Regions from separate parts of the Pseudomonas sp. S3_C06 genome, predicted to be linked through region 3. Evidence: predicted binding sites of a transcription regulator. Region 3 holds the regulator's gene; each other region holds the start of a gene.

Region 1 (9,901 bases), 1.8 Mb from region 3:
AACGGCGTGCCTGAGCTGAAGCTGCCGGACGATTCGCTGGTGTTTTTTGGCGGCGGCTGGAAAACCCGCAGCAGCGAGGAAATCCCCAAACTTCAACTGTACGGGCGCATCTCCCGGCAACTCGGCATCCCGACAGCGCGCTGTCGAGACGGGTACGGTGCGGTCGAGCACGCGGTGCCTTACATCGAATGTGCCCACCATCATTTTCACGTTCCGGTTTACGCCAAAGCGTACGTGCGCAATCCGCTGGATTTCTCCGTGCAGCCCTACGGCCAGCAAGGCTTGCTGGGATTCGTCTCACCCTACATTTCATCCAGCCCGGCGCACGCGGTAGTGATGAGCGATCTGGCAACGCTGCACCCCGGCGCAAGTTGTGGCTGTGGCCTTGCCTGTGACTGGTTCGAACTGCATGGCCGCGCGGGCACCACTGCCGGCAGAAGCTGCGCTATGGCCGCTGCGCAATTACTGGGGAGTCACTGACATGTACCTGATCAACGGAGAACTGCACGCGGACGTCGACCTCGACAATGCACTGGCACTGCTGCATCAGACCTTGCCGCAACACCTGAACACGCCGCTGGACAGCGCCACCGTACTGACCGCAACCGCCAACTTTGCCCAACATCTGCGCAGCGCCGAGTTGCCGCTGGATGACGCGCAACGCCTGGCGCTGATCGACTTCTGCCAGCCTCGCACTCTGCAAACCAAGCTTGAAAGAGAATTGGGCGATCAAGCCGCAACCCTGCGGCGTCTCGATTATCGGCAATCGCACTTTGAACGCTGGAGTCCGCTGGGTCTGGTGGTCCATGTCACACCGGCAAACGCGCCACTGCTGGCGTGCTGCGCGATGATCGAAAGCCTCTTGGCCGGCAACATCAATTGGCTGCGTCCCAGCCGCAGCGACCACGGTTTGACGGCGCGTGTGCTGCACGCGTTAGTGCAATGCGACCCCAGCGATCAGCTGCGCTATCACGTCGCCGTGCTGCCGGTGGCAACCGAGCAGATCGGTCGTTTGTGCAAAATGGCCAACGGCGTATCGGCGTGGGGTGGCGAAGCGGCGCTGCAAGCGATCCGCCAACAGCTGCCACCCGGTTGTCGCTGGATTGACTGGGGGCACCGCATCAGTTTTGCCTATCTGACGCCGGACGCAGCCTCGCCGCAGGCACTGGAGGCGATCGTCGATGAGGTTTGTCGACTGGATCAACAGGCCTGCTCCAGCCCGCAGTGGCTATTGGTCGATAGCGATGATCCCATCGTTCTTGAGGACATCGGCTGCGCATTGGCCAAAGCGTTCGAGCGGCGTGCCGAGCACTGGCCGGCGCTGGTCCCGACGGTGCAGGAAGCCAGCGAAATCAGCAGCCACGGCATGATGACGCGTTTGAGCAGGAGTTTTTCCGGAGTCACGGCGCAGGTCTGGAGTGCGCCGGGCTGGCGCGTTGTCTGGAGCCACAATGAGATGCTCGCGCCCTCGCCGCTGTTTCGCACGCTGCTGCTCAAGCCGCTGCCACGCGAGCGCCTGTCGCAAACCCTGCTGCCTTGGCGCAACGTGTTGCAGAGCTGTGCGTTGGTGTGCAGCGAAGCACAGATCGCAGAACTGTCGCGGACACTGATTGCGGCGGGCGTCAGCCGAATTGCACCGATCGAGGCGATCCATGACGGCTATGACGGCGAACCCCACGACGGCGTTTACGCGCTGCAACGCCTGAGCCGCCGTGTGTCGGTGAGCGTCGCGGCGACGCAACTGCCCAGCCACATGACCCTTGATCGAACACCTTGTGCGCTGCACCCGACGAACGTGCCGATCACCGACAAAGAAGCGTTTATCGCACGACCGACGACAGCGGCGGCGCAGCTGTTTTTCCGCTCCGGCGGCAGCAGCGGCACACCGGCGTTGTCGGGATTCAGTTACCACGATTTTCAACGGCAAATGCAGGCGACAGCCGACGGGTTGTTCGCGGCGGGGCTCGATCCGGCCCGCGACAAGGTGATGAACCTGTTTTTCAGTGGCGGTTTGTATGGCGGCTTTTTCAGTTTTGCCAAAGTCCTCGAACTGCTGGGCGCCACCCACCTGCCCATGGGCGCCCCCGCCGATGATGACTACAGCGATATTGCACAAGTAATCATCGAGCAGCGTGTGACTGTATTGATCGGCATGCCCAGCACCCTGCATCGCTTGTTCCTCAACGAACAGCAGCGTCTGAGCCGTTATGGCGCGATTGAAAAAGTGTTTCTCGGTGGTGAACACATCAGTGATCAGTGTCGTGAGCTATTGCAACGCTGCGGCGTCTCCAGCATTCGCTCGGCGGTGTACGGCAGTGTCGATGCGGGGCCATTCGGGCATGCCTGCGTCGCCACCGGCGATGGTGTGTTTCATCTGATGGACACCATCCAGCATCTGGAAATCGTTGCCCTGGAGGAGGACGTTCCGGTCGCCGACAATGAAATTGGCCGCTTGCTGTTCACCTCGAAAGCACGCGAGGGCCAACGGGTGCAACGTTATGAAGTCGGCGATACCGGTCGATGGCTGCACGGCGCCTGCGCATGCGGACTGAATTCGCCGCGCTTCGAACTGCTGCAACGGCACGGCCGACTGTTGCGCATCGGCACCGATTTCATTTGCCTGAATGAACTCGCCAGGCACCTGCAAGCACCGTTTCAGTTGCACCTCGATCACGCCCCTGATGGTCTGGAGCGCTTGCTGATTCGCAGCTCCGGCGAGCCTGCCGACATCCTCGGCCGACTGCTGAACTACTCGACGCTGGCCGTTCTGCAGCGCACCGGACTGCTCACGGTTGAAGCGCAAACCTGCGAGCCGCAGCAGTTCTGCAGAAACCGACACAGCGGAAAAATCCCGTCAGTCATCGACGCGCGCCGTTAAGAGCACTATCGCCTACGGCGGCCATCATCCAGGACAACATCATGAACACAACACTTGAGTTAAACGCGCTGGTCGCTTTTGCCCGTGAACATTCAAAGTATTACGCCAGACATTTGCATCACGTTACAGCGCAGGTCAGCACACTGGATGAACTTCCGGTCATCGATCCGCAACACTACTGGGCAACCAGCCAGAACTTCGACCAATGGTCCGTACTGACATCAACGGTTGAGCGCGCACTGGTGTTCAAGACCGGAGGAACATCCAGCGCCGGTAAACTTTCGGCATTTACCCGCGAAGAATGGCAGACACTTGTAAAAGACTTTGGCAGCCATCTCGGCAAACAACTGAATCCCGGAGACCGGGTGGCAAATCTGTTCTTTGTTGGCGATCTGTATGCCAGTTTCATTTTTATCCATGACGCACTGGCGCAGGAAACGGCGGGTGTCACCGAGTACCCGTTTACCGGTGATGTCGACCCTTTTGTGCTGGCAGATTCCATCCATCAGCACCGGATCAACGTGCTGGCCGGTGTGCCCGCGCAATTGCTGGCGTTCGCCGGCGTGCTGGAGCGCCAGGCGCAAACGCTGGTTGAAGTCGAGACCATACTTTATGGCGGAGAAAGCCTGTTCGCCGGTCAATTGCAGTTATTGCAGCGGGTGTTTCCCAACGCGCGGATCGCCTCCATCGGCTACGCCAGTGTCGACGCTGGTTTCATCGGCGCCACAAGCCGCGATTGCGCCTTGGGTGAACACCGGATGCTGGCCAGCCACAGCCTGCTGGAAATCGTCGACGAACACACCGGAGAAGTGATCGAAGAATGCGACCGCAGCGGGCGACTGCTGATCACCAACCTCACCCGTCGGCTGATGCCATTGATTCGCTACCCCGTGGGCGACCTCGCCTGTTGGCGAGAGCCGGCCACGGCGGCCATGCGCAAGTTTGCCTTGCTGGGCCGCAGCGCAAGCAGTCAGCGCGTGCGGGTAAGCAGCCTGACCCTGCTGGTCGAGGACATCACCAGAATCGTCCAGCGCAGCACCGCCAGCGACGACTGGCAACTGGTCATCAGCCAATCGGCAAACGTCGATATCCTGCGTCTGAAGTGGGTGCCCGACGGGCACAACGCCGAAAGCACTGACGCCGGAAAAACGCTGCACCGTGAGTTGATCGAGCATTACCCGCTGATGACGCAACTGTGCGTTGAGGGCCAACTTGAACTGCAGGTTGTCCATTGCACAACCGATGAACTCGCTCGACATCCGCGCTCCGGCAAGCGGCAACGAATCGTCGACCTGCGCATCTACGACACCCAACGCCCGGAGCAACGCCCATGGACGACTTGACGCTGCGCAGCTATCGAAGCACCGACGCCGGAGCTGTCAGCCGCCTGTTCCGGGAAATCTATGGTGATCACTACGTGCAGCCCCACGTGTATTTGCCGTTGATGATCAACCAGAACCATGGCGATGGAAGCTGGCATTCACTGGTGGCGCAGTCCGGCAAAAAAATCCTCGGTCACGCCACGTTATGCAGAAACCCCGGATCGTCCACGGCGGAACTGGCATTGAGCGTGGTCCATCCGTCGACCCGCGGGCAGAACATCGCCACGCAGTTGGGCTCTCGGCTATTGATCCATGCCCAGGCGCTGGGATGCCATGGCGTGACGATCAAACAGGTGACGCAGCATCCCTACACACAGCGCATGGCTGACAGGCTCGGTTTCTGCAGCAGCGGCTTGCTGCTCGACTATTGCCCCTCGCCGTTTGGCGAACCGCTGCCGGAGTCCATCGTCATCGGCTACACGCCGATTGATGGCTACCGACGACCGCTCCCGGCACTGCCATGGCCGCAAAGCTGTGCCAGGTTCATGGAGCATTTGTGCGGGGTATACGGGACACAGGACAAAGAGCCGCCCTGGGTGGGGCCGCAGATCCATGTCGAGCCCTGTACCGGGCGCTATGACGTCATGCTGAAAAAACTCGACAGCAGTCTGCTCAAGCAGCTTCAACGACTGCCTGCCCACTGGTTGATCTCGATTCGGCTAAGACTTGCAAACGGATTTGCCTGTGCCGTGGAGAGCCTGACGGCGATGGGTTTCACCTTCACCGGGATTGCCCCGAATGACCGCTGCGCGGGTTGGCTGGCGTTGTTTCATCGGGGCTATCGCCCGCGCTCGCTGGAGTTACATTGCCCGCACATGCAGCGTTTGCATGATCAGGCGCAATCGCAAATTGCAGCGCACGCCAAGGAGGCGTCGCCGCCGTCTTGAGCAAGGGCCGGCCCATCGGTATCGCCCGTTCAAACCATGAACGGGCGACAACTGATCAGCTTACGCCTTGGCCTTGACGCCCTGATCGACCGGTTTAGGCGCGTTGCCATCACCATAGTTCTTCAGGTTCTGCAGGACGTAGATCGCTTTCTTGAACTCGGGAATCAGGTTTTTGCCGTAGGCATTGCCATTGAGACCATTGTTCTGGATCGCGTCGAGTTGGGTGGCGAAATATTCCAGTGCGTTGAATTTCGCGTCGATGTCTTTGGTCACGCCAAAACGGTCGAACTTGTCCCCGGCGGCTTTCAACGTGAACGAGGTGACCTCGGAGATCAACCCGCGGCTACGCAGCATCTCGCTCAGATTACCCAATTGTTTTACCGAAACATTCGCCGGATCGAAGCCCTTGATCGCTTTGCGCATACCCTGCTTGTCCATTTCGGCAGTGTTCAGCGCGTTGGGATCGTTGCCGACCATGTTGAGCATCTGCTGCACTTTGACGCTCTGGCTGACTTGTTTCTTTGCGCCGGTGTCGCGTACCAGAAGTCCTGCCTTGGCCTGCCAGCCGCCAACGTTACCGATCGTCATGAGAAGACTCCCTGTGAAAAACCATAAAAATTCCGTGGGCAATGCCATCAATGGCCGCGAGTATCAGCGGGCGAACTGATGGCACCAACCTCTTTCTGCACATTTTTACAATTCTTGTACATTCTCGATACAAAAGCAAAACAGCCCGTAAACCTTGACCCAGAGCTGTCATGCCAATGCAACGAAAATGACTTTTTCTCGCGATCAGGCACGTTAGCCACAGCACCTGTATCGGGTCTGATACCGACCAGTCATCGGCACCGGTGTTTTTTAGGACGCCAGTACCTAAAGGTTCCCGGCACATCGACGATACGCTGTGGATACCCGCACTGTTTTACCCCTGCCCCCTAATAAGAAACGCTGCTCAAGGACCGGTCTCCATGCCCGCATTCCGTACTATTTCGGCTCGCTACACGCTGTTTCTGGTTCTGTTCATCCTGCTGCTGTCGGTGTTGACCGTGGTCGGCATCAGCCAATTGGTTGCCCCCAAACTGCGTCAGACCGAAGAACAGGTGGTCCTCAACCGCATCGCCGAAGTGGCCGAGCAGATTCAGGGCGAGTTGAACAAAGTGCAGGCGCAACAGCGCAGCATCACCCAGACGATTCCGCTGCTCGATAGCGCCGCCATCGACACGGTGTTGCCAGGCCTGGTCGATCAGTACGGCGAGTTGAAGGTGTTCGGCGGTGGGATCTGGCCGCTGCCGGGGCAGCGTGAGGCTGGGCGCAACAAATTCAGCACGTTCTGGCACCGCGATGCCTCGGGCAAACTGGCGGTGAATACATACTGGAACAGCGACGCTGCCCCCAACTATTACGACCAGAGCTGGTACAAGGGCGGCATGGCCACACCACGCGGCCAATGTGCCTGGGCGGCCGCATACAAAGATGACGCCAGTGCCGAGCCGCGCACCAACTGCGCCATGGCCATCCAGAAAAACGGCAGTGCCTGGGGCGTGTCGACCATCGACGTCACTCTCGGCTTCTTCAACGATCTGGTGGCGCGCAAGGAAAAAGACCTCAACGCCGAAATGCTCATCGTTGAAGCCGACGGCAAGATCATCAGTAACAGTTCACGCATCAGTGGCCCGATCGTGCTGAAGAACATCAGCGAACTGGCCGCCACTTCAACCTTTGCCAGCCAGGTCAAAGCCGGCCTGCAAAACCGCGATCAGGCTCAGCGCGTCGAGTTCAACAACAACGGTGATGCCAGCACCTTCTTCATGCGCCCGATTGAAGGCACGCCGTGGTTCCTCGCCACCGCCCTGCCGACAAAAATGCTCACGGCCCAGCGTGATGACGTCCTCAGCACCCTGAGCCTGTTGCAGATTCCGCTGGTGATCCTGCTGGTGCTGTTGCAGGTCTACGCGATTCGTCAATTGGTGCAGCGCATGAAAGCGTTGAAAGCCAACATCGACTTGCTGTCCAGTGGCGATGCCGACCTGACCCGACGCATTACCATTCGTGCCGAAGATGAACTCGGCGCCATCGGCCATTCGGTCAATACCTTCATCGCCTATCTGCAAAACATGATCGGCGAAGTCACCCAGGCCACCGGGGCCATGGCGTCGAGCCTCGACAACCTGCAACGCACCTCGGCGCACACCAGCCAGATTCTGCTGCGTCACGCCTCGGAAACCGATCAGACCGTTACCGCCATCACCGAGATGAGTTCGACGGCAGAAAGCGTGGCGCAGAATGCCGCCGAAACCGCCGCGTTCACCCAGCGCGCCAATGAAAACGCCGACCGCTCGCGCGTGGTCGTAGGCGAAGCGACCAACAGTGTCGTGGCGCTGATTGACGAAGTGGCCAGCGCTACACATAAAGTCGAAAACATGCAGCAGGACGCCCAGCGCATCACCGAGATCCTCGGGGTCATCGGTGCGATTGCCGGCCAGACCAACCTGCTGGCGCTCAACGCCGCCATCGAAGCGGCACGTGCCGGTGAACAGGGCCGGGGCTTTGCCGTGGTTGCCGATGAAGTTCGTGCCCTCGCCGCCCGCACGCAGGCCAGCACCTCGGAGATCAACGAGATGTTGACGCGCCTGACTCAAGGCGTGAGCTCATCGGTCAGCGCCATGGAAAACACTCAAGCCAGTTGCCAGTCCGCCGCCGATGCCACCGCACGGGTCAACTCGGGTCTGGATGAAATGGCCGGTTCGGTCAGCCATATCAACAGCCTCAGCACCCAGATCGCCACCGCCGCCGAGCAGCAAAGCGCGGTGACCGAAGAGATCAACCGCAGCATGGTGCAGATCCGTCACATGGTCGATGAGCTGGTGCAGAGCGGCAAAGCCAGCGAACTGAATACCCGCCAATTGCTCGAAGCCAATAGCCGGGTGAGCGCGATCATGGGGCGTTTCAAAGTCCGCTGATTCATGCAGGAATTTCTGCCAACCCGATAACCCCTGTGGGAGCGAGCCTGCTCGCGAAAGCGTCCTTTCAGTCACTGCATCCAGTGCCTGACACACTGCCTTCGCGAGCAGGCTCGCTCCCACAGGGTTCGACGGCGTTCACACCATCGCCAGATTGGCCACCTGACAACTTTGTCATCTCGCGCTCAGCAACCTGTCAGCCTTGATATACGATCATCCTGCCAGCCTGCCTTGCAACAACTGGAAACATTGCGTTGATGCCTGGCGGAAAAAACCGTTCAAAATGCGTTCTTTTTGACCGTCACCCGAGCCGAGGATCCGCTATGCGAACCCACCTGCGTCTGGTCGCCCTGAGCGCCCTGTTCATTTCCTCCCTGGCCCAGGCCGCCGATCTGATCCCGATCGAAGTGCACCGCGATGCCAACTGCGGCTGCTGCAAAAAATGGATCAGCCACCTCGAAGCCAACGGTTTCAAAGTCGACGATCACGTTGAAAGCGACATGAGCAGCTTCAAGCAACAACATGGCGTTCCGCCGCGTCTGGCCTCGTGCCACACCGCAATCATCAACGGCAAATTCGTCGAGGGCCATGTGCCGGCAGAACAAGTGCTGGCCCTGAGCAAGCGTGACGACCTGCTCGGCGTGGCCGCACCGGGCATGCCGATGGGTTCGCCGGGCATGGAAATGGACGGCATGAGCGATGCTTATCAGGTCATCGGCCTGAAGAAGGATGGCGCTGATGTAGTGGTGGCGGACTACCCGGCCCATTGATCGGCGCGGCTTACTTCGGGCTGTTCCTTGCCGCGTTCGGTGCAGCGACCTTGTTGCCGTTGCAGTCCGAAGCATTGCTGGTCGGGCTGATCGCCAGTGATCGCTACTGGCTGTGGGGATTGCTGGCCGTCGCGACGCTGGGCAACGTACTCGGCTCGCTGGTCAACTGGTGGCTGGGCCGTGGCATCGAGCGTTTTCAGGATCGGCGCTGGTTTCCGGTCAGCCCCGCGCACATGGCTAGGGCGCGCAAACACTATGAGCGCTACGGGCATTGGTCGTTGTTGCTGAGCTGGTTGCCGATCATTGGCGACCCGCTGACGCTGATTGCCGGCGTCATGCGTGAACCACTCGGGCGTTTCCTGTTGATTGTCACACTGGCCAAAGGCGCCCGTTATGGTGTGCTGGCCATGCTGACCCTGGGCTGGCTCGGTTGAACGATCAGGCGCAGGCATTGCCTGTGTTTAACGTCGCCATAATCCAGCCGTTCCAGCATCGGCCGATTTCAAACGGAGTTTGACCTTATGTCTGTCACGTTTTCCCGTTGGCTCCCCTCCCTGTTCCTCTGCGCCGCCCTGCCCTTGTCTGCGCAGGCTGCCGCGCCAGCCGAAGCAACGCCTGAAGGCCCGGCCTACGGTCCCGAACTGCAAGGCTTCGAATACCCTTACACGCTTAAACACTTTGCGTTTCAGTCTCAGGGCAAATCCCTGCAAATGGGTTACATGGACGTCGCCGCTCATGGCAAGGCCAATGGCCGCACCGTGGTGCTGATGCACGGCAAGAATTTTTGCGCAGCCACCTGGGACAGTTCGATCAAGGCCTTGAGCGAGTCCGGTTACCGGGTGATCGCGCCGGATCAGATCGGCTTCTGCACCTCGAGCAAACCCGACAATTATCAATACAGCTTCCAGCAATTGGCGACCAACACCCAACAATTGCTCAAAGCGCTGGGCATTCAGAAAGCCACGCTGCTCGGCCACTCCACCGGTGGCATGCTCGCCACCCGCTATGCCTTGTTGTTCCCGGA
Region 2 (9,901 bases), 1.2 Mb from region 3:
AGAATGGTCGGACTGGCTTGCTGATTGGGTGTAGCGTCCATGCTTTCACTCATGATGTATTCCTTTGAAGAGTTATATTTAAATATTGGCACCGAAGAAATGCCAACAAAAAAACTACAGACCTTTCAAATAAACAGCAAAGCGAAAAATATAAGAAACATACACTTGCAAGTTTCGGCGGCTCACAGGCTTTTATCCGGAAACCACCATCTTCCAGCAACGAGGGTTAATGCTCGTCGTTATAAACGAACTTCGGCATTTCCCAATGAAAACGTATGGCCAGCAGACGTAACAGAAAACCGCCAAACAGCGTGATCAAAATGGCTTGATCGCTTGCCACATTCAGATAAAGACACAGCATGTAGCACCATGCTGCAGCAAACGACACGCTCGCATACAGTTCGCGCCGAAAGATCAGTGGAATGTCGTTGCAGAAGATATCGCGAAGAATGCCGCCGAATACCCCGGTGATCACCCCGCTGACCGATGCCACCAGCATGCCGTGGCCCATTTCCAGAGCGGTCATGCAGCCGATCAGGGTGAACGCCACCAGACCGACTGCATCGAGTACCAGAAACAGCGAGCGCAGATGGCGCATCCAGCGCGCGGTGAACACGGTGAACATCGCCGCGACCGAGGTCAACACCAGATATTCCGGATGTTTGACCCATGTCAGCGGATAATGCCCCAGCAGCACATCACGAACCGAACCGCCACCCAACGCCGTGACGCAGGCAATCAGCACCACGCCAAACCAGTCCATGCCACGACGGCCCGCAGACAACGCGCCAGTCATGGCTTCAGCAGTAATGGCAATCAGATAGAGCATCAGCAACATGGTGGCGATCCCGGCAGAGAGGCGCGCAGTCTAGCCATTTCGCGCCGGTATCAAAAGAGATGACGTTAACCTCGTTCCAGCCTGAAGCTTCGTTCTTTAAAGTCTGTGCGGATAGCCAGTTTATGTTCAGTGCCAAATTGGTCCAGAGCGGTGAAGCGGAAAACTTCCGATCTGTCGACCGGTGGTTGATCTCGTGCAGCTGGAGACAGTAACTGGACAACCGTCAGTTCTCCGATGCGGTCGTTGACTCGAACCTCGTAGTCCTTCTCATGATAAATATCTCTGATGGCGTCTGGCGTCCAGCCTACGACGTCGGTAAACGGTAACGACACGTCAATACTTTGCCGGTCAGGGCGGATCATAATGCCTGCCTGGAATGCTGCATTCCATCCTTTGGTTTTATTCCCGAAGGCAAAAACAACGTTCTTGTCAGAGCCCTCAGCAATCCAGTCCACCAACTTGACTTGTCGCGCATCGGGATACAAGCCGAGGTAGTATTTGTAAATACGTTGATTTCTAAATCCGCCGTCATACCAGACATCTTGCCAACGGAATTGCTCAACCGCATAGGTTACCGGCAGGATGGCCTCAATGTTGATGCTGCTGTCATGCCTGCTCGACAGAGTTGTGCCGTTACTGCGGATGATTGTGTTATCGAATTTAACGGATGCACCTATCTGGATGGTTTCGACATTTTCGCTGGAAACCCAGAATGTGCGTACGCGTTGCTGGCCCGAAGAATCTTCTTCTCCATCATTCTCCGTAACTGTGGCGGTGGGCGCTACTGCCAAGGTGAAGCGGCCCTGCTCCGTGCTGGCTCGCCAGCCATTGCGCAAGGTTTTGCCGCTGTCATAGTGAATAAGACGAATACTCTCCATGACCTCGTCGGAAACAGCAACGACGTTACCATCGCGATCCACACCCGCCACTACAACCTGGACCTTAACCTGCATGCGCCCATTGGCGTATAGCACTTTGCTCCGACTGGATGCACCCGCGTCAAACTTTACGGCAAAACTACCAATGCTTTCTGCCGCACCTGACTCAACAGATTGCCCCTGTGATGCACTCAACGTTTCACTCATGAACTTCTTCCTTGATAGATATCAAATCGAACACTTCGAGTGTTCGAAAATACAGAGCATCAGTAATAACATGCACCAGGGAAAACTCTTTCCTCAAAAGTGTAAGAAAAAACAAAAAGGCGATCATAACTTCAATTCAAGCGGGGCACTTAATTAAAACTCGTCAAAGCCATTACTTTTTCACGAGCAGAATAAAGGCACATCACTCAATATCAGAATACTGCAACAACAATGTCGGGATAAAATACACTTCGAAAGATTAGCAGGATGTCATTGCAACAGCTGCGACCGACACGTTCCAATGCAGGAGCAACCTGTGGCAGCTCCTGCACAAACCACATCAGAACTTGATGAAATGCTTGCGGTAGTGCTGCAACTCGGCGATCGATTCGCGGATGTCGTCCAGCGCCAGGTGCGTGCTGCCCTTCTTGAAGCTGTCGCGCACGTCCGGCGCCCAGCGCGCAGCCAGTTCCTTGAGCGTGGAGACATCGAGGTTGCGGTAGTGGAAGTAGCTTTCCAGCCCTTTCATGTGCGTATAAAGGAAGCGGCGATCCTGGCAGATGCTGTTGCCGCAGATCGGCGATTTGCCCTTCGGCACCCACTTTTCCAGGAAGGCGATGGTTTCGGCTTCTGCCTCGGCCATGCTGATGCGGCTGTCGCGCACGCGCTGGGTCAGGCCGGAGTTACCGTGGGTGCGGGTGTTCCACTCGTCCATGCGGGCGAGCACTTCGTCGCTGTGGTGGATGGCGATCACCGGTCCTTCGGCCAGCGTGTTGAGATCGCTGTCGGTAACGATGGTGGCCATTTCGATGATGACGTCGTTTTCCGGATCCAGACCGGTCATTTCCAGGTCGATCCAGATCAGGTTCTGCGGGTTTGGCATATTTCGGCTCCTAGGCAATGCTGCGCAGTTTAGCCTAGGCCGCTGGCCGGGCGTGCTAAACTCGCGGCCGTTTTACCTAATCGCTGCATTCTTCAGACGGAACACCCATGGCCAAACGCCAACTCAATCGTCGTCAAAACTGGCGCATCGAAAAGATTCAGGGCGAACGCGCTGCACGCGCCGCCAAACGCGAGTCCTCGGCTGTCGAAGCCCTTGAGGGTGGCGACCTGGGCCCGGAACAAACCGGCCTGGTGATCGCCCACTTCGGTGTCCAGGTCGAGGTCGAGGCGGTTGACGGTGATCAGGCCGGCCAAGTGTTCCGCTGCCACTTGCGCGCGAACCTGCCAGCACTGGTGACCGGTGACACGGTCGTCTGGCGTGCCGGTAACCAAGGCATCGGGGTGATCGTCGCGCAACTGCCGCGTACCACCGAACTGTGCCGCCCGGACAGCCGGGGCCAGCTCAAACCGGTAGCGGCCAACGTCGACATGATCGTCATCGTCTTTGCGCCGCTGCCTGAGCCTCACGCCAACCTGATCGACCGTTATCTGGTCGCCGCCGAACACGCCGGCATCCGACCGTTGCTGCTGCTGAACAAATTCGACCTGATCGACGAGCAGAACGCCCCGGCGCTCAACGCATTGCTGGCGGTGTATCGCACGCTGGGTTATCCGGTGCTGGAAGTCTCGGCGCACCACGGCAACGGTATGGAACAGTTGCAACAGCAACTCGACGGCCGTATCAGCGTATTCGTCGGTCAGTCCGGTGTCGGCAAGTCGTCGCTGGTCAACAGCCTGCTGCCTGAAGTTGAAACCCGTGTCGGGCCGTTGTCCGAACTGTCCGGCCAGGGCACGCACACGACGACCACCGCGCGACTGTTCCACTTCCCGGGCGGTGGCGAGTTGATCGACTCCCCGGGTATTCGTGAATTCGGCCTGGGCCACGTCAGTCGCGCCGATGTCGAAGCCGGTTTCATCGAATTCGATGATTTGCTCGGCACTTGCCGTTTCCGCGACTGCAAGCATGATCGCGAACCGGGCTGTGCACTGCTCAAGGCACTCGAAGACGGACGGATCCAGCAGCAGCGGATGAATAGCTACCGCTCGATCATCGCCAGCTTGCCGGAAAACGGCTACTAAATAGCCAGACACAAAAAAGCCGCGATCATCTCGCGGCTTTTTTTTGCCTCAAACGCTGGGTGGCGGCTTTGGCACAGCCGTCTTCGGCTCAGGCTTTTGAAACGCATACAAATGCTGACGCACGATCCCGCCCGGCAATTCCTTGCCGAACACGCCATAACGCACCGGCCACTCTTTGGGCGGCAATTTGAAGGTGCCAAACAGCATGTCCACCAGCGGCGTGTGGATCGCGTAGTTCTTGTAGATGTAATCCTTGTGCCGGGCGTGGTGCCAATGGTGATAGCGCGGCAGCACGATCAGGTAATTCAGCCAGCCGCCGTTGATCCGCACGTTGGCGTGGGCGAGCACCGCCTGAACACCGACCAGAATCACATAAGCGTTCAAGGCTTGAGGGGCAAAACCCAGCAGCATCAACGGCACCAGTACGCCGGTGCGGGTGAGCAGGATTTCGATGAAGTGCACGCGCGAACCGGCGAGCCAGTCCATGTGCGTGCTGGAGTGATGCACCGCGTGGATGCGCCACAGCCACGGCACCACATGGTAGAGCCGGTGCAGCCAGTATTGGCCGAGATCGGCGACCAGGATCGCCAACAGAAACTGCACCACCAGCGGCAGGCTTTGCACACTTGCCTGCAAGCTCGGCGACATCGCCCAACCAGCGATGTAGCTCGAGGAGGCGGTGATGAAGATCAGGATGAACTGCACCAGCATGTGGCTGACGAAAAAGTAGGTCAGGTCGGTGCGCCAGTGCGGGCGCAGGATATTTTGTTCGGGATCCTTGGAATAGAGCTTCTCCAGCGGAATGAACACGATCGCCGACACCAGCAGCGCCAGCACAAACCAGTCCAGACCGAGCGAGTACGGGGTCTGCCCGATCGAGCTGACCTGGACATTGGTGCCCCCGAGGAATACCGCCAGCCCCGACGCCACCAATCCGGTAATCCCCAGACGTTTGCGCTTGTTGAGCAGGATATTCAGGGTGCCGAGGCTGAACGACAGCACCAGACCGAGCAACAGCGTGGTGCGCGCGAACTGCTCGTCATAGACCTTGCGCAGTTCGGCCGTGGTCAGCCACTCGGGAAACAGGAAACAGAACACCGCCAACAGGCTCAACAGCCCGAGGGTGGCCGAAATATAGCCACTGACCCGCCCCTCGCCAAATTTGAAGGGTGCGTTGCCATGCCGTTGAAAATAGGCTTTGAGTCTTTCCATTAACTGATCTTCCGTGATTGCGAAAACTGCGACTGGTCATTGCGACGCAGGCAGAAACAAAAAAGCCACGGTGACCGTGGCTTTTTGTCGATTACTGCTTGGGCGCAGGCGCCGGTGCAGTGGTTGCTGGCGGTGGCGCCGCACTCCCCGGTTCCGCCGGTTTCGGCGCGGCGTCATCAAACAGATTCAACCGTTCACGCAACTCATGCGCCGGCACCGGCTGCTGGTCCGCCGGCAGCGCATTCGGATCAACCGGTGTCGCCGGAGCGGCGCCGTTCTGACCTTGATCTGCAGGTTTCGCAGGATCGGCACCTTGCGAACCTTCGATCGCCGCTTGAGCCTTTTTGGTCAGCACGACGATGTCGATGCGGCGGTTGACCGGGTTGAACGGGTTTTCCTTGTCGAACAGTGCCGACGAGGCATAACCGACGACCCGCGCCACTTGCGCATCCGGATAGCTACCGGCGATCAGCGCACGACGGGCAGCGTTGGCACGGTTGGCCGACAGTTCCCAGTTACCGAAATCGCCAGTGCCAGTGTATGGCTTGGCGTCGGTGTGGCCGCTGATGCTGATCTTGTTCGGCACCGCTTTGATGGTGTCGGCCATGGCCAGCAGGATGTCTTCGAAATACGGCTTCAGGCGTGCAGAACCGGAGTCGAACATCGGCCGGTTCTCGGCGTCCATGATCTGGATACGCAAGCCATTCGGCGTGATTTCGAAGAGGATCTGATCCTTGAATTTCTGCAGTTGCGGGTTCTCGTCGACCTTGTTCTGCAGTTCTTGCAGCAGCAGTTCGAGGCGCTCTTTCTCGACCATTTCGGCCATGCCTTCAACTTGTTCGGTGTCGACGGTGACCTTGTCCGGTTGCGGCTGGGATTTCACCTCAGGGTTGAGGGTATTTTCCGGGGCCAGGGTCGGTGTGCCACCCAGGTCGATGATGTACGGCGTGCCGCTTTCGGAAAAGCCGACCGGGTCTTTGAAGTAACCGGCGATGGCGATCTTCTGCTCCGGCGTTGCGGTGGACAGCAACCACAGCACCAGAAAGAACGCCATCATCGCCGTGGCGAAGTCGGCGAAGGCGATTTTCCACGCCCCGCCGTGATGCCCGCCGGCTATGCGCTTGACGCGCTTGATGATAATCGGCTGATTATTTTCCATGGCTTAGCGACCGCGAACGGCTTGTTCCAGCTCGGCAAAGCTTGGACGGTGGGCCGGGTACAGCACCTTGCGACCGAACTCGACCGCCAGCGACGGCGGCATGCCGGAAGCCGAAGCCACCAGCGAAGCCTTGATGGCTTCGTAGACGTTCAGCTCTTCCTTGGCATCGTGGGCCAGGGAATGCGCCAACGGACCGAAGAAACCGTACGCCGCCAGAATACCGAAGAAGGTACCGACCAGTGCTGCACCAACGTGCAGGCCGATGGATTTCTGATCGCCTTCACCCAGCGAGGCCATGGTCACCACGATACCGAGTACCGCCGCAACGATACCGAAACCCGGCATGGCGTCGGCAATGCCGTTCACCGCATGGGATGGGTGCTCAAGGTCTTCTTTCAGGCTGTACAGTTCCATGTCGAACAGGCCTTCCAGCTCGTGCGGAGCCATGTTGCCGGAGGACATGATGCGCAGGTAATCGCAGATAAACGCGGTCATGCGTTCATCTTTAAGCACCGCCGGGTACTTGGCGAAGATCGGGCTCGCGGCGGCATCTTCGATGTCGCCCTCGATGGCCATCATGCCTTCGCGGCGGCTCTTGTTGAGGATCTCGTAGATCAGCCCCAGCACTTCCAGATAGAACGTGTGGGTGAAGCGCGAACTGAACATGCTCAGGGATTTCTTGAGCACGTGCATCGTCATGTAGCCGGGGTTGGCCTGCAGGAATGCACCGAGTGCAGCACCACCGATGATCAACACCTCGAAGGGCTGGATCAGGGCGGCAATCTTGCCGTGGGAGAGCACGTATCCGCCGAGCACGCTCGCGAATACGACGATGATGCCGATAATTTTAGCCATAGGTAGAAAGTACTTACTTAAGTCGGGTTCAAGGTCATATTCGGAAGTTAAAAAATCTCTTCTTCTACTTATCGGCAAAACTGCGCCAGACTATAGCCAGTTCAGGCGAAAAGCCAATTTAGCCCATGCCGGGCGCGTCTACAGTCAGTGAAGATCCCGTCCAGACATGGCTAATGAAACGAACGTCCCACACGCAAAACCGACCACGCTCGACGGCTGGGTAAAGTTGCTCGATGGCGTGCGACTGCCCGTCCCGCAAGAGGCTCACGACAAAGTCTGCCGCGCGATCCGTGACAATCGCAGCTCGCTGCGCGATATCGCCGACCTGATGCAGGACAGCCCGGCACTGGCCTTGAGCATCATCCGTGAGGCGAATCGTCACACCCACGGCACCATGGCCACGCCAGCGGAAAATCTCGAGGTAGCGATCAATCGTCTGGGCCTCGCCCGCACCGAAGAGCTGCTGACGCGCTTGCCCGCCGAACCGCTGATGCAAATCCCCAAGGCCCTGCGCCAACTGCAAATGATCAGCCAGCACGCGACGCAACAGGCCAACGGTTTTTTCGCCAGTCGCCTGGCGCGGCTGTGGCAGGACATTCATTGGGGCAGCCTGCTGTTTCTGTCGCCGCTGTGGCCCTTGGCGCTGACGTATCCGCAATTGCTTGAAGAGTGGGAGCTGCGGGTTATCCACAAGGGCGAATCGGCCCGCGTGGTCGAAAAGCAACTGTTCGGCGTATGCCTGCTGAAAATCGCTGACGCTTTGGTGCAGGCCTGGCATCTGCCGATCTGGGTGCAGCAGGGCTACAAGCTGTTGCTCAGTGAGCAGCGCGAACTGGTGAAAGTGCTGCGTATTGCTCGCGACAGCGAACATCCGCTGCGTCAGCAAAACCGCCTCGACGATGACCCGACCCTGCGCCGCTGGCTCAATCAACCGGCCAATACCGTGCTGCTGGCCAATGGTCTGGCGCTGTCGGCGCAACAGGCCTGGGACAGTCCGCACAGCGAACGCTGGCAATACCTGACCAGCCTTTATCTGCAAATCCCGATGGACGACGTGCAACAACAGTTGCACCAGCAAGCCGCGAACAGCGCGCGCCAGCATGCGATGCCGGATCTGTGGCATCCGGCGGTTTCGTTGTTGTGGCCATTGGGCACTCGTCGCTTGCCGGCCGGCATGCTGCCCGCCGCCGCGCCAAGCGCTGAAGACCTGGGCCAGTGGCGCAAGCAATGTGCCGAACTGCTCGCCGAACCGAGCCGCTTCACCAATGCCATGAGCCTGACCGTCGCCGCTCGCGATGCACTGGTCGCCAGCGGCATGCGCCGGGTGATGATCCTGATGGCCGATCGCACGCAGTCGAATCTGCGCGTGAATCAAACCGCCGGGCTGCCGAAAGAAGCGGCGGCGCTGAATTTTGTCGTCAGCCAGAGCAGCGTGCTGCAACGGCTGTTGGCGCAACAGGCGCAGGTGCGGATTACCCCGGACAACAACGCGCAGTTCTCCGCGCTGCTGCCACCGAGCCTGCGCACGCTGTTTCGGGGCGAGCATCTATTCCTGCGCTCTCTGGTCAACAATGGCCGGGTGATCATGATCGTTGTCGCCGATCAGGGCGGTGGACCGTTCGCCGACATCACTGTGCAAGCCTTTGGCAAAACCGCGCAGTGCATCGAAAAGGCCCTGCACAGCTTTAGCAGCCGTGCCCGATGAGGCTGCGCTACAATCCCCCCTTTGTGCTCTGGAGACCTCACATGTCTGACTTCTCTGGCTTGCCGCTCGTCATCGAGCCGAGCGACCTGCTCCCGCGCCTCGAATCCCCTGAACTGATTCTGGTGGATCTGACCAGTGCCGCCCGCTATACCGAAGGTCATCTGCCCGGCGCACGCTTTGTCGACCCGAAACGCACTCAGCTCGGCCAGCCGCCAGCGCCGGGCCTGCTGCCGGCCAAAGCTGATCTGGAGGCGCTGTTCGGTGAATTGGGCCATCGCAAAGACGCGGTCTACGTGGTCTATGACGACGAAGGCGGTGGCTGGGCCGGGCGCTTCATCTGGCTGCTCGACGTGATCGGTCACGACAAGTACCACTATATAGACGGTGGTCTGCCGGCGTGGCTGGCGGATGGCATGCCGATGTCGATCCAGGTACCGGCAGCCGTTGGCGGCCCATTGTCGTTGACCCTGCACGAAGCGCCGACCGCCACCCGCGAATACCTGCAAAGCCGTCTCGGTGCTGCCGATCTGGCGATCTGGGATGCGCGCGGTCCACTGGAGTACTCCGGCGAGAAAGTACTGGCCGCCAAGGCCGGGCACATCCCCGGTGCGGTCAACTTCGAATGGACCGCCGGCATGGACAAGGCGCGTCAGCTGCGCATTCGCACGGACATGCCGCAGATTCTCGAAGACCTCGGGATCACCAAGGACAAAGAAATCATTACCCACTGCCAGACCCATCACCGGTCGGGCTTCACTTATCTGGTGGCCAAGTCCCTCGGTTATCCGCGGGTCAAAGGCTACGCCGGTTCCTGGGGCGAATGGGGCAACCACCCTGACACGCCAGTCGAGATTTAAGGTTTTTTAAGGACAACCAATGAAAGAGCGTCTGTTTATCCTCAGCCAGTACCTGCTGCCTCATCACCTGCTGTCGCGCCTGGCTGGCTGCGTTGCCGAGTGCCGCGTGCGCTGGTTCAAGAATGCCTTCACCCAGTGGTTCGCCAAGCGCTATCAGGTGGACATGTC
Region 3 (9,901 bases):
CCTGGGCTGCATGTGCTGGCCTACCAGGAAATACCGGACAACAAGCAAGTGACCATCGTTGCGACAGTAGGGCCCAACGGCTGAGGTAGTGGTTTATGCAAGTTAAGCGTTTCTTTGCCGCCGATATGCGTCAGGCCATGAAGCTGGTTCGTGATGAGCTGGGCGCTGATGCCGCCATCATTGGCAACCGCCGCATTGCTGGCGGTGTCGAGCTGACGGCGGCACTGGATTACAAATTGTCGGCGCTGGCGCCACGGGTTCCGAACATGGAACTCGAAGACGAGCTGCGCAAGACTCAGTCGCGCATCGTCACCGCCCAGGCCGAACTGAGCCTGCGTGGCGAAGCCGACGGCAACAGCAATCGCCAGATCTTCGCCGGGCTGCCATTGACGGCCGGCCTGCCGCTGACTGCCGCTGAACCGCTGAGCGAGCCGACCTACGCCGCACCGGCGCGTCCGGCCCCGGCGCCTGCGCAGTCTTCCGGCGGCGTTGATCCGCGTGCACTGGATTCGATGCGCTTTGAATTGAACAGCCTGCGCGAGCTGATGGAAGTTCAGCTCGGCACCCTGGCCTGGAATCAGCTGCAAGGCAGCCGTCCGGCGCAAGCCAACCTGTATCGCCGTCTGCAACGTATCGGTCTGTCCGGCCCGTTGTCGCGCGATCTGCTGGCGATGATCACTGATATCGAGGAGCCGCGTCAGGCCTGGCGCATGCTGCTTGCGCACCTGGCGCGGATGATTGCCGTACCGGAAGTCGAGCCGCTGGAAGAGGGCGGTGTGATTGCCATGGTCGGCCCGGCCGGCATGGGCAAGACCACCACGCTGGCCAAGCTGGCCGCGCGTTATGTGCTGAAATACGGCGCGCAGAATGTCGCGCTGGTGAGCATGGACAGCTTCCGCATCGGTGCGCAGGAACAGCTGAAGACGCTGGGCCGCATTCTCAATGTGCCGGTGACTCACGTCGATCCGGGCCAATCGCTGGTGCAAGCGCTGGATCCACTGCTGCGCAAACGCGTGGTATTGATCGATACTGCCGGCCTGCAAGCCAGTGATCCGGCCCTGCGCATGCAGCTCGAAAGTCTGGCCGGGCGTGGCATCCGTTCAAAAAATTATCTGGTCTTGGCAACCACCAGCCAGAAACAGGTTCTAACCGCCGCTTATCACAGTTACAAGCGTTGCGGGCTTGCCGGCTGCATCCTGACTAAACTGGATGAAACGGCCAGCCTTGGCGAAGTGTTGAGCCTGGCGATCAGTCATGAATTGCCGGTCGCGTACCTGACCGATGGCCCACGGATTCCGGATGATTTGCATCTGCCGCGCCGTCATCAATTGGTCAGCCGCGCCGTCAGCGTGCAAATGCAGGAAGAACCCAGCGAAGAAGCCATGGCTGACATGTTCGCTGATATCTATCACAGCCCGACCAAGCAGGTAGGCTGAGGTATTCATGAACAGTTTTTGTACCTACATCGATGGTCTGCCATGCATTGTTCCGGTTGTGAACGCGCAGCCAGTAATGTGGCCTCCGTCTATGCAAGACAAGGTAAAGAAATAACATGGGCAGCATGCATCCCGTACAGGTGATCGCGGTGACCGGCGGCAAAGGTGGCGTCGGCAAGACTAACGTGTCAGTGAACTTGTCTCTGGCGCTGGCAGAGCTTGGCCGTCGGGTCATGCTGCTGGACGCCGATCTGGGACTGGCGAACGTCGACGTTTTGTTGGGTCTGACCCCTAAACGCACATTGGCCGACGTGATCGAAGGCCGCTGCGAATTGCGCGACGTGCTGTTGCAAGGCCCCGGTGGCATTCGCATCGTCCCGGCCGCGTCCGGCACGCAGAGCATGGTGCACCTGAGCCCGGCGCAACATGCCGGTCTGATTCAGGCGTTCAGCGACATCGGCGACAATCTCGACGTACTGGTGATCGACACCGCTGCGGGTATTGGTGACTCGGTAGTCAGTTTCGTACGCGCAGCGCAGGAAGTGTTGCTGGTGGTCTGCGACGAGCCGACCTCGATCACCGACGCCTACGCGCTGATCAAATTGCTCAACCGCGATTACGGCATGAACCGCTTCCGCGTCCTCGCCAACATGGCGCAGAGCCCGCAGGAAGGGCGCAACCTGTTCGCCAAGTTGACCAAGGTCACGGATCGCTTCCTTGACGTGGCCCTACAATACGTCGGCGCCGTGCCTTACGACGAAAGCGTGCGTAAAGCGGTGCAGAAGCAGCGTGCGGTGTACGAAGCCTTCCCGCGTTCCAAGTGCGCACTGGCGTTCAAGGCGATCGCGCAGAAGGTCGACACTTGGCCGCTGCCCGCCAATCCGCGTGGCCACCTTGAGTTTTTCGTCGAGCGCCTCGTGCAGCAAACGGCAGGGCCCGTGCTATGACCGCAAGCGGTATGAACTACTACAAGAAGTCGGCACGTGACGCGCAGTACGAACTGATCGAGCGTTACGCGCCACTGGTCAAACGCATTGCCTACCACTTGCTGGCACGCTTGCCGGCGAGTGTGCAGGTCGAAGACCTGATCCAGGCCGGGATGATCGGCCTGCTCGAAGTCTCGACCAAATATGACGCCAGCAAAGGCGCCAGTTTCGAAACGTACGCGGGCATTCGAATCCGCGGCGCGATGCTCGACGAAGTGCGCAAAGGGGACTGGGCGCCACGCTCGGTTCACCGCAATACCCGTATGGTCAGCGACGCAATTCGCTCAATTGAAGCTAAAACCGGCCGTGATGCTAAAGATCACGAGGTTGCGGCCGAACTCCAATTGAGTCTCGACGATTACTACGGGATTTTGAATGACACCTTGGGCAGCCGCCTGTTCAGTTTCGACGACCTGCTGCAGGACGGCGAACACGAAGGGCTGCACGAGGATGGCGCGAGTGCTCATCTTGAGCCGTCACGCGATCTGGAAGATGAACGTTTCCAGGCTGCGTTGGCGGACGCGATTGCCAATTTGCCGGAGCGTGAGCGACTGGTGTTGGCGCTGTACTACGACGAAGAGCTGAACCTCAAGGAGATCGGTGAAGTCCTTGGCGTCAGTGAATCGCGGGTCAGCCAGTTACACAGCCAGTGCGCGGCCCGTTTGCGGGGGCGTTTGGGGGAGTGGCGAGCGCGCTGAAGGCAGTGTGGGGACACTGCGAACGAGGCTGGTGCGGTGGTGAACGGCACCGGTCTTGCTCTGTTGTGCTCCAGACAGTCTTCGAGTGCTGCGCCGATTGATTGAAGTGGCGCGTCCAGGTGCTGGGCGCGTTTAAGACTGCTTGGAGGTCGAATTGAACAAAGACATGAAAATCCTCATCGTTGATGACTTCTCAACGATGCGGCGGATCATCAAGAACCTGCTGCGTGATCTTGGGTTCACCAACACCGTCGAGGCTGACGATGGCGTCACTGCCATTCCGGTGCTCAACAGCGGCAGCATCGACTTTCTGGTAACGGACTGGAACATGCCGGGCATGACCGGTATCGACCTGCTGCGTCACGTGCGTGCCGATGAAAAACTCAAGCACTTGCCGGTGTTGATGGTGACGGCTGAAGCCAAGCGCGAGCAGATCATTGAAGCCGCTCAGGCCGGTGTAAACGGCTATGTAGTCAAACCTTTCACGGCTCAGGCGTTGAAAGACAAAATCGAGAAGATTTTCGAACGCATCGGCTGATGAACGCGCGGGGGAGCTATGGAGCATAACGAATCTTCACAGGGCGATTTCGAGTCGACCCTGAAAAAACACGCGGTCGAACTGGTCGAGAGCCTTGAAAAAGGCAGGTTCGGCGACGCTGTGCAACTGATCCATGAGCTCAATCAGACCCGTGACCGTGGCCTGTATCAGGAAGTGGGCAAGCTCACACGTGAACTGCACAGTGCGATCGTCAACTTCCAGATCGACCCGAACATGCCGCAGGCCGAGGAAGTGTCGCAAATCACCGACGCCACCGAACGCCTGGGCTATGTGGTCAAGCTGACGGAAGCCGCGGCCAACCGCACCATGGATCTGGTGGAAAGCGCCACGCCGGTGGTCAACAGTCTGGCTGATGAAGCGCAGACCTTGAGCGCCGATTGGGGTCGCTTCATGCGTCGCGAGGTCGGGGCTGAAGAGTTCCGTGAACTGGCGCGCCGGGTCGACGGTTTTCTGTCACGCAGCAGCACGGACAACCGTGCGGTGTCGAGCAATCTCAACGACATCCTGCTGGCCCAGGATTACCAGGACCTCACCGGTCAGGTGATCAAGCGTGTGACCCAACTGGTCACCGAAGTCGAAAGCAATTTGCTCAAACTCGTGCTCATGGCCAGTCAGGTCGACCGCTTTGCGGGCATCGAACATGACCGCGCCGCGATGCTTGCAGAAAAAGATCCACAAAAACATCTCTCGCAGGGTGAAGGTCCGCAGATTCATGCCGATAAACGAGAAGACGTTGTGTCCGGTCAGGACGATGTGGACGATTTGTTATCCAGCCTTGGATTCTAGTGTTTTGGAATTTTAGGTTTTTTGGGTTTTTAGACCTGTAGGAGCACCCCATTAATGAGCTTCGGCGCCGATGAAGAGATCCTTCAGGATTTCCTGGTTGAGGCCGGCGAGATTCTTGAGCAACTGTCCGAACAACTGGTCGAGCTGGAAAGCCGTCCGGATGACGCAGATCTGCTCAACGCAATTTTTCGCGGTTTCCACACTGTAAAAGGGGGCGCCGGCTTCCTTCAGCTCAATGAGCTGGTGGAGTGCTGTCACATCGCCGAAAACGTGTTCGACATCCTGCGCAAGGGTGAGCGTCGCGTTGATGCAGAACTGATGGACGTTGTCCTCGAAGCACTGGACGCGGTGAACAGCATGTTCACTGAGGTTCGTGAGCGTGCTCCGATCACCGCCGCCACCCCGGAACTGCTGGCCGCCCTGGCGCGTCTGGCCGAACCGCAATCGACGGACGCAGCCCCGGCTTCGCCGGTGGCCGAGATGATCGAAGAACTGGTCGTCGAAGGCGACTCGTCGGGCGACATCACCGATAACGAATTTGAGCAACTGCTGGACTCGCTGAACGCCGTCAAGGCTGAAGCTGAAGCCCCGGCCGCTGCTGCGCCTGCGCAAACGGCCGCTGAAGCCGCGAGCGATGAAATCACCGATGCCGAGTTCGAGTCGTTGCTCGATCAACTGCACGGCAAGGGCCAGTTCGCGGTGGACGCGGTTGCGCCAGCGGCGGCAGCCCCTGCGGCTCCGGCCAAGGGCGACAGCTCTGACATCACCGACGACGAATTCGAAGCTTTGCTCGATCAGTTGCATGGCAAGGGCAATTTTGCCGTGGATGCGCTGGAGTCGGCGATTGCTTCGGCACCGGCGCCGGCTGCTCCAGCGGCCGCCGCTGCCGGCAGTGATCTGATCAGCGATCACGAGTTCGAATCGCTGCTCGACGAATTGCACGGCAAAGGCAAGTTCACCGAAGTCGGCACAGCCGCTGCTGGCAGTGCTTCGACCGTCGCCACACCGGCTGCCAAGGCACCGGCCGCTGCTGCAGCGCCCAAGCCTGCCGCCAAGCCTGAGCCAAAAGCCGAAGCGCCAAAACCGGCTGCCGCTGCTGCACCGGCTCCGGCCCGTGCGCCGGCGACACCGCCACCGGAAAAACCGGCGAGCGAAGCCGAAACCACCGTGCGCGTCGACACGGCACGTCTCGACGAAATCATGAACATGGTCGGCGAGCTGGTGCTGGTGCGTAACCGTCTGGTGCGCCTGGGCCTGAACAGTGGCGATGAAGCCATGCAAAAGGCCGTGTCGAACCTCGACGTGGTCACGGCTGACTTGCAGACCGCCGTCATGAAGACGCGGATGCAGCCGATCAAGAAGGTCTTCGGGCGCTTCCCGCGTCTGGTTCGAGATCTGGCGCGTCAGCTGAAGAAAGAGATCAACCTGGAACTGGTGGGTGAAGAAACCGACCTCGACAAAAACCTTGTCGAGGCCCTGGCCGACCCGCTGGTCCACTTGGTGCGCAACGCCGTCGACCACGGCATCGAGTCGCCGGAAGAACGCGAAGCGTCGGGCAAGGCCCGTGGCGGTCGCGTGGTACTGGCGGCCGAGCAAGAGGGCGACCATATCCTGCTGTCGATTTCCGATGACGGCAAAGGCATGGACCCGAATGTCCTGCGCGCCATCGCGGTAAAACGCGGCGTGATGGACAAGGACGCGGCCGATCGCCTCAGCGATACCGAGTGCTACAACCTGATTTTCGCACCGGGTTTCTCGACCAAGACCGAGATCTCCGACGTCTCCGGCCGCGGTGTCGGCATGGACGTGGTGAAGACCAAGATTTCCCAGCTCAACGGTTCGATCAACATCTACTCGACCAAGGGCCAAGGCTCGAAGATCGTCATCAAGGTGCCGCTGACCCTCGCGATCATGCCAACCCTGATGGTCATGCTCGGCAATCAGGCGTTTGCGTTCCCGTTGGTCAACGTCAACGAAATCTTCCACCTCGACCTGTCGACCACCAACGTCGTCGACGGCCAGGAAGTGGTGATCGTGCGGGACAAGGCGCTGCCGTTGTTCTACCTCAAGCGCTGGCTGGTCAGCTCCGCCGCTCACGAAGAGCAGCGTGAAGGCCACGTGGTGATCCTTTCGGTGGGCACCCAGCGGATCGGCTTCGTCGTCGATCAACTGGTCGGCCAGGAGGAAGTGGTCATCAAGCCATTGGGCAAAATGCTGCAGGGCACTCCGGGCATGTCCGGCGCCACCATCACCGGTGACGGCCGCATCGCGCTGATTCTCGATGTTCCAAGCATGCTCAAGCGTTACGCCGCACGGCGTATTTGAATCCGGGGCGGCGGGGCGACAACGTCCCGCCGCACCTAATGGAGTGTTTATGGCAGTCAAAGTCCTGGTGGTGGACGATTCGGGTTTTTTCCGCCGCCGCGTCTCGGAAATTCTATCTGCGGATCCGAGCATTCAGGTGGTCGGCACTGCAACCAACGGTAAAGAGGCGATCGATCAGGCGCTGGCACTCAAGCCGGACGTGATCACCATGGACTACGAGATGCCGATGATGGATGGCATCACGGCAGTGCGGCACATCATGCAGCGCTGCCCGACCCCGGTGTTGATGTTCTCCTCGCTGACCCATGAAGGCGCCCGGGTAACGCTGGACGCGCTGGACGCCGGCGCGGTGGATTTCCTGCCGAAGAATTTCGAAGACATCTCGCGTAACCCGGAGAAGGTCAAGCAATTGCTGTGCGAGAAGGTCCATAGCATCTCGCGCAGTAATCGTCGTTTCAGTGCTTACAGCGCACCGGCTCCCGTTGCTGCCCCAGCACCCACGCCTGCTCCGGCGCCGTCGAGTTTCGGCAGCCACAGCAGCAGTCACAGCACCAGCGTGCCGGCACGTCCGGCTCCAGCGCCGGCACCGACTCGCGCCCCGGCCGCCAGCGCTTCGTCGCCCGCGCCGAAACGCAAAGCTTACAAACTGGTTGCCATCGGTACTTCGACGGGCGGCCCGGTGGCCCTGCAACGCGTGCTGACTCAGTTGCCGGCGAATTTCCCGGCGCCGATCGTGCTGATCCAGCACATGCCGGCGGCATTCACCAAGGCCTTCGCCGAACGTCTCGACAAGCTGTGCCGCATCAGCGTCAAGGAAGCCGAGGATGGCGACATCCTGCGTCCGGGCCTGGCGTTGCTCGCTCCGGGTGGCAAGCAAATGATGATCGATGGCCGTGGCGCGGTGAAAATCCTCCCGGGCGACGAGCGTCTGAACTACAAGCCGTGCGTGGACATCACCTTCGGTTCGGCGGCGAAATCCTACGGCGACAAAGTTCTGGCGGTCGTACTGACCGGTATGGGCGCCGACGGCCGTGAAGGCGCGCGTCTGCTCAAGCAGGGCGGCAGCGCGGTGTGGGCGCAGGACGAAGCCAGCTGCGTGATCTACGGCATGCCGATGGCCATCGTCAAAGCCGACCTCGCCGACGCGGTGTATAGCCTCGACGACATCGGCAAGCACATTGTCGAGGCGTGTATCTGATGGATGTTTTAAGCCTTATCGGGATCATCATGGCGTTCGTCGCCATCATCGGTGGTAACTACCTTGAGGGTGGTCACCTCGGTGCGCTGGCCAACGGCCCGGCGGCATTGATCGTACTGGGCGGCACCATCGGTGCCGCACTGCTGCAATCGCCGATGAGCGCGTTCAAACGCGCCATGCAGATCCTCGCCTGGATTCTGTTTCCGCCACGGGTCGATCTGGCCGGTGGCATCGATCGCGTCGTCAACTGGAGCCTCACCGCGCGCAAGGAAGGCTTGCTTGGTCTGGAAGGCGTGGCCGATGCCGAACCCGACAACTACTCGCGCAAAGGCCTGCAACTGCTGGTCGACGGCGCCGAGCCGGAAGCGATCCGCAGCATCCTCGAGGTGGATTTCTACACCCAGGAAGCCCGCGATATCGAAGCAGCGAAAGTCTTTGAAAGCATGGGCGGCTACGCGCCGACCATCGGCATCATCGGTGCGGTGATGGGCCTGATCCACGTGATGGGCAACCTCGCCGATCCGACGCAACTGGGCAGCGGCATCGCCGTGGCTTTCGTTGCGACCATTTACGGCGTGGCCAGTGCCAACCTGGTGTTGCTGCCAATCGCCGCCAAGCTGAAGTCAATCGCGTTGCGGCAGTCGCGTTATCGCGAAATGTTGTTGGAAGGGATCCTGTCGATCGCCGAAGGTGAAAACCCTCGCTCCATTGAGTTGAAGCTGCAAGGCTTCATGGACTAAGGGAATAACCTCATGGCTCGTCGCAGGCATCAGGAAGAACACGTCAATCACGAGCGCTGGCTCGTGTCCTACGCGGATTTCATCACGCTGTTGTTCGCGTTCTTCGTGGTGATGTACTCGATTTCGTCGATCAACGAAGGCAAGTACAAGGAAATTTCCGAAGCGCTGGTCGGTGTCTTCAAAGACTCCGACCGCGCGCTCAAACCGATCCAGATCGGCGACGAACGGCCGAAAACCGTGACCCCGGCCAAGCCGCTGGTCAAGGACGCCGAGCAGATCGATGCCGGTATCGCCGGCGCCAGCGATCCGTTGAAAAGCATCGCCGATGACATCAGTGCCGCATTCGGCGACTTGATCAGCTCCAACCAGATGACCGTGCGCGGCAACGAGTTGTGGGTCGAGATCGAACTCAACTCCAGCCTGCTGTTCGGCAGTGGCGATGCCATGCCGAGCGACATCGCCTTCAACATCATCGACAAGGTGGCGGCGATTCTGAAACCGTTCGATAACCCGATTCACGTCGAGGGTTTCACCGACGATCAACCGATCCGCACTGCACAGTACCCGACCAACTGGGAACTGTCTTCGGCGCGTTCGGCGAGCATCGTGCGCATGCTGGCCATGCAGGGTGTGAACCCTGGCCGATTGGCATCGGTGGGTTACGGCGAGTTTCAACCGGTGGCCAACAACGCTACCGCTGAAGGCCGGGGGAAAAACCGCCGGGTGGTTCTGGTGGTCTCGCGAAACCTCGATGTGCGCCGCAGCCTGACGGGCACTGGAACCGCTAACGCGCAACCGGACGCTGCGTTGAAGCGTGCTGGCACACAAACTGCACCGACCCCGGTCAAGACGCCGGGACGCGAGAGTGCCGTCAATTCTCCGTCACCCGCATTAACACGCTGAGCTATGTCTCGGTCGAGCATATCGGCCGGGAGGAACGAACTGAATGAGAGTCTGGGCAGTCGCCAATCAAAAGGGTGGTGTCGGTAAAACCACATCTTCCATCGCTTTAGCCGGGTTGCTGGCCGAGGCGGGCAAGCGCGTGGTTGTGGTCGATCTCGACCCGCACGGCTCGATGACCAGCTATTTCGGCTACGACCCCGACAGCCTGGAACACAGCAACTACGACCTGTTTCTGCACAAGGGCAGCGTACCGCAAGGCCTGCCGGGGCA

The links. Region 3 encodes FliA, which starts transcription of late flagellar genes. Its sites were predicted from a motif close to CTAAAGTTTNNNNNNNNNNNGCCGNTAA; they were not measured.
Region 1: the regulator FliA is predicted to act here: its motif matches at 6,021-6,048, upstream of AB4N44_RS03755 (methyl-accepting chemotaxis protein).
Region 2: the regulator FliA is predicted to act here: its motif matches at 7,240-7,267, upstream of motA (flagellar motor stator protein MotA).

What each region holds. Positions count from the first base shown of each region.
Region 1 is NZ_CP162747.1:869,571-879,471, forward strand. It holds gene AB4N44_RS03730 (LuxE/PaaK family acyltransferase) at 1-480, shown strand, start outside; gene AB4N44_RS03735 (acyl-CoA reductase) at 482-2,878, shown strand; gene AB4N44_RS03740 (phenylacetate--CoA ligase family protein) at 2,920-4,221, shown strand; gene AB4N44_RS03745 (GNAT family N-acetyltransferase) at 4,209-5,147, shown strand; gene AB4N44_RS03750 (hypothetical protein) at 5,208-5,735, opposite strand; gene AB4N44_RS03755 (methyl-accepting chemotaxis protein) at 6,116-8,107, shown strand; gene AB4N44_RS03760 (DUF411 domain-containing protein) at 8,431-8,877, shown strand; gene AB4N44_RS03765 (YqaA family protein) at 8,877-9,311, shown strand; gene AB4N44_RS03770 (alpha/beta fold hydrolase) at 9,399-9,901, shown strand, end outside.
Region 2 is NZ_CP162747.1:4,495,084-4,504,984, reverse strand. It holds gene AB4N44_RS20015 (hypothetical protein) at 1-53, opposite strand, end outside; gene AB4N44_RS20010 (trimeric intracellular cation channel family protein) at 227-838, opposite strand; gene AB4N44_RS20005 (hypothetical protein) at 904-1,923, opposite strand; gene orn (oligoribonuclease) at 2,264-2,806, opposite strand; gene rsgA (small ribosomal subunit biogenesis GTPase RsgA) at 2,914-3,945, shown strand; gene AB4N44_RS19990 (sterol desaturase family protein) at 3,994-5,157, opposite strand; gene motB (flagellar motor protein MotB) at 5,249-6,316, opposite strand; gene motA (flagellar motor stator protein MotA) at 6,320-7,171, opposite strand; gene AB4N44_RS19975 (HDOD domain-containing protein) at 7,338-8,876, shown strand; gene rhdA (thiosulfate sulfurtransferase) at 8,918-9,733, shown strand; gene asd (archaetidylserine decarboxylase) at 9,753-9,901, shown strand, end outside.
Region 3 is NZ_CP162747.1:5,707,029-5,716,929, forward strand. It holds gene flhA (flagellar biosynthesis protein FlhA) at 1-84, shown strand, start outside; gene flhF (flagellar biosynthesis protein FlhF) at 96-1,436, shown strand; gene fleN (flagellar synthesis regulator FleN) at 1,553-2,383, shown strand; gene fliA (RNA polymerase sigma factor FliA) at 2,380-3,120, shown strand; gene AB4N44_RS25395 (chemotaxis response regulator CheY) at 3,287-3,658, shown strand; gene AB4N44_RS25400 (protein phosphatase CheZ) at 3,677-4,465, shown strand; gene AB4N44_RS25405 (chemotaxis protein CheA) at 4,520-6,790, shown strand; gene AB4N44_RS25410 (protein-glutamate methylesterase/protein-glutamine glutaminase) at 6,840-7,988, shown strand; gene AB4N44_RS25415 (flagellar motor protein) at 7,988-8,728, shown strand; gene motD (flagellar motor protein MotD) at 8,741-9,631, shown strand; gene AB4N44_RS25425 (ParA family protein) at 9,675-9,901, shown strand, end outside.